DNA from 2 places in the Pseudomonas sp. S2_E02 genome. Region 2 is predicted to be linked to the other one. Evidence: riboswitches for the same ligand, from Rfam matches in the RefSeq annotation. Region 2 holds a riboswitch; the other holds the start of a gene.
What was found. A riboswitch is a leader RNA that binds a small molecule or an ion and turns the genes downstream of it on or off. The one in region 2 is predicted to bind cobalamin.

Region 1 (7,340 bases), 840 kb from region 2:
GAGAGTAAATCGAAACTGCCGCGCAGTATCCCAATCCAGTCCCGAATCACGCCCGCCGATGAGCAGAATGTGTTTGGTGTTCGCCGCCGTGGGCTGCTCGCCGTAGACATCAATGTCGCTGACGGCGAGCAAGGATTGTCGCAGGCGGGCGGTGTCGGGTTGCCTGAACTCGATGTACAGGTAGTTCTGAAAACCGTTGCTGACCGGTCCGATGGCTTCGCCCGGAGTGACGTAGGCGTACCAACGCTGGAAACCTGGCAAGCGGCAGATCCGGTCGGCGCCGTGCAGTCCGTCATAGAGCCGGTCTGTGCGGGCAAAAGGGGTGGCGATGCCGAACGCATCCGGCGCTTCGCTGGCGCTGGGCAGAGGCTCGGCGGACAGCGCGCGGTGGTAGCAGACATCCAGCGCCAGCCCCCAGGCTTGGCGAATCACATGAATCCGGCTGCCGCCGGGGCGTGCGCCGACTTCGAGGACTCTTGGCCCGCGGGGGGTGAGAATGAACTCGACATGGGCAAACGTGCCTTTGAGCGCTAACGCTTTCACGGCGTCATGGGCCAGGCGATGGCAACGCTCCTTCAGCGCTGCGTCGGGCTCCAGCAGCGACGGCGTGTAGCGGGCGAAATGGTGAAAGTCGCCGCGATCGATATCGACGCCGGCAATCACATCGACGATCGGAAAACTGCTGATCGTGCCATCGGCGGCAATCGTGCAGTCGATGGAATGGTTGGAGCCCTGGAGAAATTCCTCCAGCAGCAGTTGATCGGTTTCGCGGCTTTTGCCCGCCACATAGCGCTGCAGCGCCGGCCATTCATGACGGGCGTAGTCGAGCAGATCCTGCTGATCGTCGATGCAGCGTACGAACAGGCTGCTGTAAAGGTTCGCTGGCTTCAGGATGAACGGATAGGGCAGATCGCCCGGGCGCGCCAGCAGGTCGTCGATACGAACCTGGCGAGAGACCACGTGCAGATCCAGGTTGCGCGACTGTTGGAAGCATTGGCGTTGCAGCACCTTGTCCAGCGTGTTTTCCACGTTACGGTGCAAGTGGGCCAGCGCCGGCAGCGCCGCACACAGCCGCCCCGTGATCGCGACATAGCCTTCACGGAAATTCAGGACACTGGTGAAGCCATGCTCGTCCAGCAACTGCTGCGTCAGCTGGATCAGATCCGCGGTCAGCCCTCTGGAAAAGTCGTACAGCGCCACCGGAGAGATCTGTTTCGCATCGGCGATCTTGCTGGTTTTGCGACTATCGGCAATCAGCAAAGGGGTGATGCCCTCGGCAATCAGGCCCTCGTATTCTCCGTCACGAATATTGCCGATGATCAGGCAGGCCGCAGCACTCATTCGTCAACCTCCTGATCGAAGCTGTAGTGGACCCGGTTCAGGCGTTGGCAAATGTGAGCCAGACGAATCCGGTCCACGCTGTAGGCGCCACCGCTCAAGACATTGCGAATGATGTGCGCCAAGGCATCCAGGTCTTCGCTGCTGATGCCCAGACGAGTGATTTCCTGAAGGCCGAAGCGCAGGCAGTCGCGGCCATTGATCTGTTTATTGTTGATCCGGATCCCCAGTTCATTGAGCTGCTGCGCCGCTTGCCGGGCCCGTTCGCCTTCGAGCAACAGCAGGTGCGTGTCGGAGGGGTGCAGCGTCCAGCCCGGCAGGTCGGCGAGTGCGTCGTGCAACTGGCGAGTATTGGCGCACATGCGTTGGGCGTAGGCCTGGCCGTAGCGCTGGGTTTCCAGCAGGCTGACGAACAGTTGCAGCAGACCGGGCAGATTGGGCGAGGACACCAGCGCATCGCTGAGCGTTTGCTCGATCCGCTGGGCCAGATCGGCACGCCGGCAGACGATCAGTGCCCGGTGCGGACCTGCCAGGGATTTGTGGGTGTTGCCTTGAAGAATATCCGCCCCCTCGTCAAGCGGATTGGGAAAGGCCTTCCCGGCGATGAGGCCCAGAGTGTGCGACGCATCGTAGATGATCAGTGTCCGCTCAAAGCCCCGGCGGTTCAGCAGCGCGCGCAGTGGTTTAAGGGCGATTACCCGTGTGGTCAGACCATGATCGAGCAGTACGGCTGCCGGTTGTAGACCGCACGACTGGAGTTGCCGATCAACGTCCCCGAGATCAATTTGTCCGTCAGCCGTCAGTTTCAAAAAGACGCTGTGCCGGCCCATCTTCTGCACCAGAGGCCCGGTTGCGAAATGCCCGCCGCTTTCGGGCGCCAGTGATAATACGCAGTCGCCCGGCTCGGTCAGGGCGGCCAGCACGCTCAGCGTGCAGTGCACGCCGGAGAGCACACGGTATTCGACGAACGGCGCGTTGAACATTGCCTGCACGGCTTGGGTCGCCAAAGCCTTTAATGTTTCGACTTCGGGGAAGTGTTCGACCTGCATACCATTGAATTCGGCGGCATAGCATTGACCGTCAATGGCCTGTGCATTGAACAAGTAACGCTCGTAATGGCGATTCTGTCCTAGCGTGCGTGCAGTCTCGGACAATATGTTTTCATTGGCGGTCAGCGATAGTGTGGAAGTTCTTCGTGCGCACGCCTGTTGAAACTGTTCAATGATGAAGCTATGCGCGAGTGGGGTACTGACTGAAAGTGCATGAGTCGAATGATTCATTAGTAGTCCGCCAGGTCGAAGTCGATAATCAACATATCGCGACTGCCGCGATCCGAATTAATGCTCGATGTTTGCAGTGGGGAAACTTCATGCAGAAGTATTCGGTCATTCAAGACGACGGTTTCCAGATAGTCAGTCAAAGTTGCACTGAATACTTGGCCACCTTCTTCATCAAATATCCGGCTTTCGCCACCGATGACATGCTGACGTTGAATCAGGTGTTGAAAGACAAAATCGTGCCCGTCGCGATGTCGGCCCTCAGGAGTGGCCTGGCCAGCATTGCCTTGATCGCAGAGGATACGGAACTGATGGCAGGTCACGAGCCAGTCGCGCGGGCCCAGCGCCATGTCCAGCAGTGCCAGGTCGGCGGCCAGCAGTGTCTGTAGAATCGGGGAGTCAATGAACGTCGCCTCGCAGCGGGTGTAGGTGCGCTGCACCCCGCCCAACAGCGGGTTGTCGGTCTCGGCTTGAAAAAAGTGGCAGTCTTGTAGCGCCGTCCACTGGCGTTCCCGTTGGCGATACTGGAACTTGCAGATACGTCGTTCGCGAAGACCGTTCTCTGCGCTGAGATACGCATCGGTATGCAAATGCTCCCAGGTCGCATTGAATGCCCTGCATGCTTCGCGTCCCAGCAGCGCAACATCCAATGCTGGATAGTGGGCACTGTGCGCATAGTGGCAATTGCGCAGTAGTTCGGAAAGTTCCTTTAGTCCGGCATCACTTGATAGCCGTAACGCGTTACCGGCACTCATGTTGTGGATACCCATGGGTGCAGGAAAGAAATAGGCAGGATCAAATACTGATAATAATCAGCCATGCAAGAAATCCTTTCTTGAGAGACTCATAGTCCTTGTGCGAACTCATCGTTCATATCTTGTATTGATTTATCAATTTGGTTTTTGTAAAGATATGTAATCAAATGCGCGCAGCCGCTCTATTTCAGGGTTTAACTCGGTGGTGGTTTTTTAATTTAACGGATAGGGCATGTAAGACATAACTTACAACTACTTATTAAGTGAGAAGTGTTCGCAATCATTAGATGGAAAAGTTGCTGTCCTTATAACCACAATGATCCAGGCGTTGACCCGCCTGCCGTGCATGCGTAGCCTTGCGCATTCGAGGTTCTCCGGCGTGTGCCGGAGCTAAGAAGGGAACGCGGTCAATGCCGCGGCTGCCCCCGCAACTGTGAACGGTGATGTTCGCTGCCACGCCACTGCCAGCTCAACTTATGAGCCCGCGGGAAGGCGCAGCCAACGCCAGGCCCAGCGCCTGAACACCGTCAGCCAGGAGACCTGCCTCGTCACAGATTCTCACTACAACCGGGCGGGGTGATCCGGTGGCGAACTCTCCAGGCACGCACGCGCGTTGCCGGTTCTCGTCCCGTATGCCCGCCGCTTGCCAAAGGGCATACCGATGAAAACACTGGCCAAACTCCCCGTCACCATCGTCACCGGCTTCCTCGGCTCGGGCAAGACCACGCTGCTGCGGCACATGCTCGACAACGCTCAGGGCCGTCGTATCGCGGTGATCGTCAACGAGTTTGGCGAGTTGGGCATTGACGGTGAAATCCTCAAGCAATGCACCATCGGTTGCACCGAAGAAGAAGCCACCGGTCGCGTTTACGAACTGGCCAACGGCTGCCTGTGCTGCACCGTTCAGGAAGAGTTCTTCCCGGTGATGCGCGAACTGGTTGCCCGTCGCGGCGATCTCGACCATATCCTTATCGAAACCTCGGGCCTGGCCCTGCCAAAACCGCTGGTACAAGCCTTCCAGTGGCCGGAAATCCGCAGCGCCTGCACCGTTGATGCGGTGATCACCGTGGTCGACAGCCCGGCCGTCGCTGCTGGCACTTTCGCCGCGTTCCCGGATCAGGTTGATGCCCAGCGCAAACTCGATCCGAACCTCGACCACGAATCGCCACTGCACGAACTGTTCGCCGATCAACTGGCCAGCGCCGACCTGGTGATCCTCAACAAGGCCGACCAGACCAGCGCGGAAGATCTCGCTCGTGTCCGCGCTGAAGTCGCCGAAGAGCTGCCGCCAGCAGTGAAAATCATCGAAGCCAGCAACGGCCGTCTGCCGCTGGACGTGCTGATCGGCCTCGGCGCCGGTTCCGAGGAGCACATCGACAGCCGCCACAGCCATCATGATCACCACCACGGTGAAGGCGATGACGACCACGATGACCACGATCACGACGCCTTCGATTCGATCTCCATCGAACTGCCACAAGCCGACGAAAGCCTGCTGCTCGACGCCCTGACGCAACTGGTGGTCAAGCACGGCATCCTGCGCGTCAAAGGTTTCGCCGCCATCCCGAACAAGCCAATGCGTCTGCTGATCCAGGGCGTGGGTACGCGTTTCGACAAGCATTTCGACCGTCAGTGGGGCGCTGATGAAGCGCGCGTCACGCGTCTGGTGTTGATCGGCCAGGAGCTCGACGCCGCGCAACTCGAAGCGCAACTGCGCGCTGCGCTCAGCGTTTAAGCCATGCACCTGCTCAGGACTCAGCCCGGCGGTTTCGTCTCGGATGACAACATTGCCGACCTTGGCCAAACCCCCGCCGAGCTGGTGATCCTGTGCAGCGGCGACTCCAGTCTGGCGCTGCTCGCCGAAGCCGCGCAGCAGTTGCCGGAAGATTACCCGAGCCTGCGTCTGGCCAACCCGATGCAGGTGCAGAATCACGCTTCGGTCGATTTGTACGTCGATGAAGTGCTGCGCCACGCCAAGGTGATCCTGATCTCGCTGCACGGCGGCATCGCCTATTGGCGCTACGGCGTCGAGCGTCTGATTGAACTGTCCGAGCGCGGTGTGCAGGTGATTCTGGTGCCGGGCGATGACCGTCCTGACCCGGAACTCAGCGACCTGAGCACCGTCAACGCTGTGGATCGTGATCGCCTCTGGCAATTCCTGCGCCAGGGCGGACTGGGCAATGCGCTGGACTTTTTCCGCTGCCTCGCCAACCGTTGGCTGGCTCGCGATTACGTCTGGGAAGAACCGCAGGCGCTGCCGCGCACGGCGATTTACCACCCGAATAAAACCAGCGCCGCACTGAGTGACTGGCAAGCCGATTGGCTGCCTGCACATCCGGTCGCGGCGGTGTTGTTTTACCGCTCGCATCTACAAGCGGCGAACACCGCGTTCATCGATGTGTTCTGCCAGCGCTTGCAAGCGGCGGGGCTGAATCCGCTGCCGATCGCGGTGGCCAGTCTGAAAGAACCCGGCTGCCTGACGGTGGTCGAGGACTGGCTGGACGAGGTTGAGGCCGGGGTGATTCTCAACACCACCGGGTTCGCTCAATCCAGCCCGGAAGCGCCGCATCTGCGACCGTTTCGCCGCAATATCCCGGTGATCCAGGCAATCTGCGCGCAGGACAACGAGCCCGGCTGGCGCGACAGCGAGCAAGGCCTGGGGCCACGGGATCTGGCCATGCACATTGCCTTGCCGGAACTCGACGGGCGCATCATCAGCCGACCGATCAGTTTCAAGGATCTGGCCTGGCGCAGTGAGCGCAGTCAGTCCGATGTCGTCTGCTACCGCGCGCAACCTGAGCGCATGTATTTCGTCGCTGAACTGGCGCGGCGCTGGATTGATCTGGCGCAAGTACCAAATGGCGAAAAACGCATCGCATTGATCCTCGCCAACTATCCGACCCGTGATGGCCGCATCGGCAACGGTGTCGGTCTCGACACGCCGGCGGCGGCGCTGAACATCCTGCGTGCATTGCAGGCTGAGGGATATCCGCTCACCGCTGAACTGCCGAATAGCGGCACCGAGTTGATCGAGCAATTGCTCGGCGGCGTCAGCAACGATCTCGACACCATTGATCTGCGTCCGTGCCAGCAAAGCCTGGCGATGGACGCTTATCTGACGATGTTCAACGCGCTGCCCGAGGCCAATCGCAGCGCTGTGATCGAACGCTGGGGCACGCCGCAAAACGACCCGATGTGCCGCGACGGGAGGATGATGATCGCCGGTCTGCGCTTCGGCCTGACCTTCGTCGGTATTCAGCCGGCGCGCGGTTATCAGGTCGACCCGAGCGCGGTCTATCACGACCCCGATCTGGTGCCGCCGCACGCTTATCTGGCGTTCTATTTCTGGTTGCGCAACACCTACGGCGCCCACGGCGTGATTCACGTTGGCAAACACGGCAACCTCGAATGGCTGCCGGGCAAAGGCGTCGGTCTTTCGGAGAACTGCTGGCCGGATGCGTTGCTCGGTCCGCTGCCAAATATCTATCCGTTTATCGTCAACGATCCGGGGGAGGGCGCGCAGGCCAAACGGCGCACGCAAGCGGTGATTATCGATCACCTGATGCCGCCGCTGACCCGTGCCGAAACCTACGGCCCGTTGCGCAATCTGGAGCTGCTGGCCGACGAGTATTACGAAGCGCAGCTGCTTGATCCGCGCCGCGCCCGTGAACTGCAGCGCGACATTCTGCTATTGGTCCGCGAGACGCAGATCGACCGCGAACTGCAACTCGATGCCGCGCTGGACAGTGATGCCGACGCGGCGATCTGGTTGCCGCGCCTGGATACGTATTTGTGTGATTTGAAGGAATCGCAGATTCGCGATGGTTTGCACATTTTTGGTGAATCGCCGAGCGGGCGTTTGCGCATTGATACGTTGTTGGCTTTGCTGCGTATACCGCGTGGCGATGGCAAAGGCGCGCAGTCGAGTTTATTGCGGGCACTGGCCAAAGCATTCGAACTCGGTTTCGAT
Region 2 (7,340 bases):
CAATGTCCTTTTCCATGGAGTCGATCAATGCTTGGGCTTTTTGCTGCTGGTGCAGCAGCTTGCCCAAGGTCAGCAAGTCATTGCGCACATGCGCGAAATAATCCAGCGAGTGCCCGTTGCAGGCGGATTCCAGCAGATACGTACCCACGCCATTGCGCGCAAGCCCCGAGCGCGAGGTCACCCCGTCGCCGAACGCCGTGGCAAAACCGCCGATCACCAGATCCGGCTTCGCAGCGTAAAGCACTTCGCTGGCCGGGTACTGCCGCGCGATTACCGGTACGCCGAAATACTCGGCTTGGCGCTGACCGGCACCGGTGTCATCCAGATACGCCACGCCGACCAGCGCTGGCCCGGCACCCAGTGCGAGGACGAGATCGGCCGCATGCTGATTGAGCGCGACGATGCGCGAAGATTGATCGGCGCTCCATTCTTCGCCGCAATTGCGGTAGCTGTCGGCGAGTACAGGCATTGAGCAGAGCAGGGCGCCAAGTACGTACAGAATCGATCTCATGTCTGCACCTTGATCAGCAAATCCGCAACCACTTCACCGCCCACCAGATGCCCCTCGACCAGCCGCTGCACATCTTCATGGCTGCGCACGCCATACCAGCAGCGCTCCGGATACACCGTTACAATCGGCCCCAGATTGCACGGAAACTGGCAGTGCGTACGCGTCAGCAAGACGCCATCCGGCGTCTCGATGCGATCGTGCGCGAGCAAATGCCGGCGCAGGGTTTTCCATAATTGCAAGGCGCCGCGCTGGGTGCAACGCGGGCCGGTGCAGAGGAATACATGGCGCGCATGCTCGGGCACATTTGACCAGTCCGGGTGCGTGTCGACGCCGTCGACGGTTTTGATTTCACTCATCAGAAGCGGTACGTGTAGCGCACTTCGGAGGTGAACGGCCGGCCGAGGTTGTCGACGTTGCTCGAACGGCTGGTGACGTAATCGCGGTCGAACAGGTTTTCCACCAGCAGGCTCACTCGGTGCTGATGAGCGTTGTCGAGGTAGCGATAAGCGTCGGCGTCGACCACGGAATAGTTACCGTACTCGACTTGCTTCGAGCTTTTGATGTCGCGGATATAGCGGATCGCACCGCCGGCACCCCACAGGCGATTTTCCGATTCATAACCCACGTGTGAACGGGCGAAGAAGCTCGGGATATCGTTGAGGGTTACACCGCTGCGCGATTCGGTGAGGTTGCGGGTCATGTCCGCTTGCAGGCTCCACTGATCGTTGAGCGCGAGTTTGGCGTCGGCCTCGAAACCGCGCATACGCACCTGGCCTTCACCGTTGACCCATTGAATGTCGTCGAGGGTGATCAAGTCGTCGATCTTGCGTTTGAACAGGGTCACGCTGGCGCTGAATTCGCGGTCGAGCAGAAAGCCTTTGTAGTCGACACCCAGCTCCGCATTGCGGCTTTTTTCCGGCTTCAGGTTGCGATTGCCGATCTCGTCGCCCGGTTCATTGACGAACAATTGCTCGGCGTTTGGCAGTTTGTAGGCGCTGCCGTACTGGCCGCGCACCGACCAATTGTCATTGAGGTCATACAGCGAAGTGAGCATGCCGACGGTGGCACTGTCGCCGCCGCTCATGGCCTCGTGACGCACACCGATGCTCGGGTGCCAGTCGGGCAGGGCGTCGATCTGCGGGCGCAGTTGCGTGTAGAAAGCGTGGGCTTCGGCCTTGTCGTTATCGATGATCAGCACATCGTCCTGGCCCTTGAACCACTGGTTGTCGGTGCCAAACACCAGCACATGGCCGCCGGGCAATTCAGCCTTGCCTTCGGCCTGCACACCCCAATCGGTGAAGCCCCAATAGTCGTTGTGATTGATTACTTTGGTGCCGCCGCCCTCCACGTTGTTGACGCGGGTATAACGCGTGTCCCAGTCGTTGATATGGCCTTTGACGAAGTAGCTCAGGCGCTCATTGACGGTCTGCTCGAAGGTCGCCGTGGCGATCTGCTGCACGCGGTCGTTAGTGGTCTTGTGGTTGTCGACCGGGCGGGCGAAATCGAGGTTGGCGTCGGCGTATTGGTAAAACAGCTCCAGCCGCGAATCATCGCCGAATGACTGAATCGCCTTGCCGCCGAACGTGGTGACTTCGTAGGCGCGATCCTTGCCGGAATCGTTTTTCATGTCGCGGTTGCGATAGGGCTGGTAACCGTCGGAGACGTTATGGCTGACGTACGCCAGCAAACCGAGGTCGCCGAAACCGTTAGTGAAGATATTCTCGACGCGGGCGTCTTCGGTGGTGCCGCCAAAGCTGTCGACGCCCAGATTCACCTCGCCGGCGGCTTTGCGCGATTGCGGGCTGCGGGTGACGATGTTGATCACGCCGGACACGGCCTGGGTGCCGAACAACAGGCTCTGCCCACCCTTGAGCACTTCGATGCGTTCGATGGCGTTGGCCGGCAGAGTGTCCAGATAGAGGCCGCCGTACAGGCGATTGTTCAGGCGCACGCCGTCGAGCAGGATCAGCGTGTCGTCGTTGCGCCCGCCGAGCAGCGAATACGTGCCGTAGTCGAAAGGGCCGTTTTTCGGCGCCACATACAAGCCTGGAATGAACATCTGCATCACGCGGCTGACATCGGCGCTGGGGCCGGCGCGTTCGATCTGCTCGCGGCTGACGATTTCGACCTTGCTGCCGAATCTGGCCATCTCGGCGACGGTGGTGGATTCCACTGACGGTGCAGTAACGATTTGTTGATTGAGTTCCAGCGGCGCGTCGTCGGCCAGTAGCAGCGGGCTGAACAGGCAGCCAAGGAACAGGGTTGGAGCAGAAGTGTTGAAAGGTCGAATCATTGTCTTCTCGAAAAGGATCTTCGCAGAAGAGCATGCAAGAGAAGGCATCGCGCACAGCCAATACCGGCCCATGCCCGCCCACCGCAGGATTTTGCCAAACGAAATTCCAGGCCGGTCTCCGGGCTCGCGCGTATAGAGGTTTTCACCTTCCCATGGCCGTCTGGCCACAGTGGTGTATTGAAAACATCACGCGCATACCGTTGCGGGGGCAGCACCGGACTTGTTCGAAAAGAACGTACCGGTTTCCCGTTTCACCCCATGCACGGCGGCATGGGACACCTGAAACTGGCCGGCATCTGAACATTCGAGGAGCGTCTCGTCAATGCGGCAACCACCAGGGGAGCTATTGGATACGTTCCAGAGCGACAAACTGGCCACTCAACCACGCATAAAGCTGAGACACCGCCGGGGTGATCTGCTTGCGATGCGGGCACACCAGACTCAACGGTGAGGCATTGCCGGGAAAATCCTTCAGTAGCACGACCAGTCGCCCTGCGATCACGTCTGCACTGACGTCCAGCCAGGATTTGTTGGCGATGCCTTCGCCGCTCAACGCCCAGCGGCGCACGATGTCGGCGTCGTCGCTGAACATCGGTCCCGAGACCTGGATCGTTTCACTGCCCAGACTCCACTTGTCGTAGATCCGGCCGCCTTGCTGGTAGAGCAGGCAAGCGTGGTTGTGCAGATCATCCGGCGTTTGCGGGTATCCGTGGCGCTCCACGTATTCCGGTGCGGCGACCAGCACCCGCCGGTTCCACGGTGCCAGCGGCAGCGCCACGTAGTTGGCATCTTCATTCGAGCCGTATCGAATCGCCACGTCTACCGGGTCACGAAACAAGTCGGCCATCTGGTCCGACAGGGAAAAGCGCAAGGTCAGTTCCGGGTGCTGGCGGCGAAACAGTGTGAGCCACGGCAGCAAAATGTTGCGCCCCAGATCGGACGGCGCCGTCACTTGCAACACGCCGCGCAACGTGGCGTTTTCACCGCGCAGGTTTTCCTTGCCTTGCTTGAGCGCCTCCAGCACCGAGTGGGCAGTGGGCAAGTATTGCTCGCCCTCGGCGGTTAATCGCAGGCTGCGGGTGGTGCGCGCAAACAGGCGCACGTCCAGCTCACGCTCCAGACGCTTGATCGCCGCGGCAACCTGACCGGGCAATAAATCCGCCTCATGGGCGGCAGCTGTGAAGCTGCCCAGCGCGGCGCTGCGGGTGAACAAACCAAGATCATCGATGCGGATCATTTTCACTCCTGAAGTGAAAGTGTTGGCGCATTCTGCTGGTTTTTCTTTGTGCTTGGGAAGTCGAAGATGGCGGCAAGCGAGCACATCAGCTCTTCAGACAGCGAGTTTCCATGAAAGCCATCACCTTCACCCAACACGCTTTGCCCATTGAAGATCCGCAATCGTTGCAGGACATCGACCTTCCGGTGCCAACTCCCGGCCCCCGGGATTTGCTCGTAGAAGTTCGTGCGGTGTCGGTCAATCCGGTCGATACCAAAGTACGCGCCGGCACTTTCACCAAAGAACCGAAAATCCTCGGCTGGGATGCCGCCGGCATCGTCCGCGAGGTCGGGACTGAAGTGACGCTGTTTCAGCCTGGCGACGAAGTGTTCTACGCAGGCTCCCTTGCCCGCACCGGCAGTTATAGCGAATTTCACCTGGTGGACGAGCGAATCGTCGGGCACAAACCGCGTTCGTTAAGTGCTGCGGATGCCGCGGCATTGCCGTTGACCTCGATCACCGCCTGGGAGCTGTTGTTTGACCGTCTCGGTGTCACCGAAGGTTCAGGGCAGGGCAAGTGCCTGTTGATCACGGGGGCAGCGGGCGGCGTCGGTTCGATGCTGGTGCAATTGGCCCGACAGTTGACGCGGCTGACCGTCATCGGCACCGCCTCACGGCAGGAAACGGCTGACTGGGTCCGGCAATTGGGCGCGCATCACGTCATCGATCACAGTCAGCCGCTGCTCGCACAGTTGCAGGCACTGGGCATCGACGAGGTCAGCCATGTCGCCAGCCTGACCCATACCGAGGAGCATTTTGCGCAGCTGATTGAAGTGCTCCAACCACAAGGGCGTCTGGGCGTGATCGACGATCCTGAAAGCCTCGACGTGATGCCGCTCAAGCGCAAGTCGCTCTCGCTGCACTGGGAGCTGATGTTCACCCGTTCGCTGTACGAAACCCCGGACATGATTGAGCAGCATCACCTGCTCAATCGCGTCAGCGATCTGATTGACCAGGGCATTTTGAAAACGACCGTCGGTGAACATTTTGGCGCGATCAACGCGGCAAACATGCGCCGTGCCCATGCCTTGGTCGAGAGCGGCAAGGCCCGAGGCAAACTGGTACTCGAAGGTTTCTGATTTCACTCATTCAGACGGGCCGGCACGCGGGCCGGTCAGGAGCAGCTCATGCGTATGAAAAAGCTTTCTGCTGCATTGGTCATGGTCATGGCAGCGCCGTTCGCCCATGCAATCAGCGCCGTGCCGTTGCCGGCCAATGCCCCCGCCGACCGATCCTTCGGCAAGCTCGAACAGGTCCATGCGTTCTACGACGCAATGCCCACCGGCGTTTCCGTCACCGAGACCGGACGAATCTTCGTCAACTTCCCGCGTTGGGGCGACAACGTGCCGTTCACCGTGGGCGAGATCCGCGACGGCAAAGTCGTGGCTTACCCGAACGCGGCGATCAACCAGGAAAACCTCAACGATCCCAGTGATGGTCTGATCAGCGTACAGAGCGTGGTGGCCGACGGGCGCGGTCGTGTCTGGTTGCTCGATACCGCCGCGCCGGGTTTCGCAGACCCAAAACCCAAAGGCGCGAAGCTGATCGCGGTGGATCTGGTCAGCAACAAGATCGTCAAACGCCTGGTGTTCCCGGACAACGTCATGTTGCCGAGCACCTACGTCAACGACATGCGTTTCGACTTTCGCACAGGCCCGGAGGGAACGGTCTATCTCACTGACTCGTCCCTGCGCGGACCGGGCGCGATCATCGTCATGGACATCGCCAGCGGCAGTGCCATGCGCCGCTTGAGCGGTGTGCCGGCGACCTCGGTTGACCCGACCTTTGTCCCGGTGGTTGAAGGCCTGCCACTCACCGTTGAAGGTCCGGACGGCAAGCGCAAACCGCTGGGCGTGGCCTCGGACGGCATCGCGCTGTCGGCGGACGGCAAGACACTGTATTTCACACCGCTGTCGAGTCGGCACCTGTATTCGGTTTCCACCGCGTTGCTGCGTGATGCCAACTTCAGTGAACAGCAACTGACGGCCGCCGTGCAGGATCTGGGGGAGAAGGGCGCGTCCGATGGTCTGGAGGCTGACGCCGCCGGCGCCGTCTATGCCGGCGATTACGAGCACAACTCGATCCGCAAGCGTCTGCCGGACGGCCAATGGCAAACGCTGGTACACGACCCGCGCCTGCTCTGGCCAGACACATTGTCGATTGGCCCCGACGGCTATCTGTATTTCATCGCCAACCAGTTGCACCGCCAGGCGGCATTCCGTTCCGGGCAGGATCAGCGGCAAAAACCTTACAGCCTGATGCGTCTGAAGATCGACGCAGCGCCGGCGCCGACGCGCTGATTTCCAAGCGGCATTGAGTTCTACGTTTTCACTTTTCAGATCAGGAGTTCAATCATGGATCTCGTTTCTCTGGCCAAGCGCCGTTTCACCACAAAAGTTTTCGATGCCGACCGCAAGATCCCCAGGCACACACTGGAGTCGCTGCTGGAACAACTGCGCAACAGCCCGTCGTCGGTCAACTCCCAGCCTTGGCATTTCGTGGTTGCCGAGAGTGATCAGAGCCGGGCGCGAATCGCCCACAGTACTCAGGGGCCGTTCAGCTTCAACCAGCCGAAAATACTCAACGCGTCGCACGTCATCGTCTTCTGCACTCGCACGCATCTGCCCGAGGAATACCTGCAGGCGTTGCTGGCTCAGGAAGCCATGGACGGGCGTTTTCACAATGCCGAGGCGCGAGCAGGGCAGGAGCGTGGACGGCGCGGTTTTGTCGATCTGCATCGCTTCGATCAGAAAGACCTGCAGCACTGGATGGAAAAGCAGACCTACCTCGCGCTGGGCACATTGCTGCTGGGTGCCGCCTCGCTGGGTATCGACGCGACGCCGATGGAAGGTTTCGACAGCAAAGTCCTCGACAGTGAACTGGGCCTGCGCGAACAGGGCTTCACCAGTCTGGTCGTGGTGAGCCTGGGCTATCACAGCAGCGAAGACTTCAACGCAGGCCTGCCCAAGTCCCGCTTGCCGTCCCAGTCGCTGTTTACCTTTCTCTGAAGGCACCCGGTCCCAGGAGTATTGAAGATGAGCCAGTCCACAGAAACATTGATCTCGATTGCCGTGCTCAAGGCCAGGTCAGGCCAGGAACAGGCCTTGAAAGAAGGCTTGCTGGCGCTGGTTGAGCCGACACGCGCAGAGCCGGGCAATCTCGACTATGTGTTGTTTGAACTGCGCGACCAGCGCGGCACGTTCTACATGCGCGAGGCCTTCAAGGATCAGGCGGCACTGGATGCGCATTTCGCCATGCCT

Region 1: another riboswitch for cobalamin. It lies ahead of cobW (cobalamin biosynthesis protein CobW); the one in region 2 lies ahead of AB4O01_RS03575 (TonB-dependent receptor plug domain-containing protein).

Annotation. Positions count from the first base shown of each region.
Region 1 covers NZ_CP162761.1:1,637,856-1,645,195, reverse strand. The annotation lists gene AB4O01_RS07410 (ATP-grasp domain-containing protein) at 1-1,341, opposite strand, end outside; gene AB4O01_RS07405 (hypothetical protein) at 1,338-2,618, opposite strand; gene AB4O01_RS07400 (2OG-Fe dioxygenase family protein) at 2,618-3,370, opposite strand; cobalamin riboswitch at 3,721-3,932, shown strand; gene cobW (cobalamin biosynthesis protein CobW) at 4,032-5,105, shown strand; gene cobN (cobaltochelatase subunit CobN) at 5,109-7,340, shown strand, end outside.
Region 2 covers NZ_CP162761.1:799,845-807,184, forward strand. The annotation lists gene AB4O01_RS03565 (ABC transporter substrate-binding protein) at 1-511, opposite strand, end outside; gene AB4O01_RS03570 ((2Fe-2S) ferredoxin domain-containing protein) at 508-867, opposite strand; gene AB4O01_RS03575 (TonB-dependent receptor plug domain-containing protein) at 867-2,804, opposite strand; cobalamin riboswitch at 2,897-3,102, opposite strand; gene AB4O01_RS03580 (LysR family transcriptional regulator) at 3,148-4,041, opposite strand; gene AB4O01_RS03585 (zinc-binding alcohol dehydrogenase family protein) at 4,152-5,159, shown strand; gene AB4O01_RS03590 (L-dopachrome tautomerase-related protein) at 5,208-6,380, shown strand; gene nfsB (oxygen-insensitive NAD(P)H nitroreductase) at 6,435-7,088, shown strand; gene AB4O01_RS03600 (putative quinol monooxygenase) at 7,116-7,340, shown strand, end outside.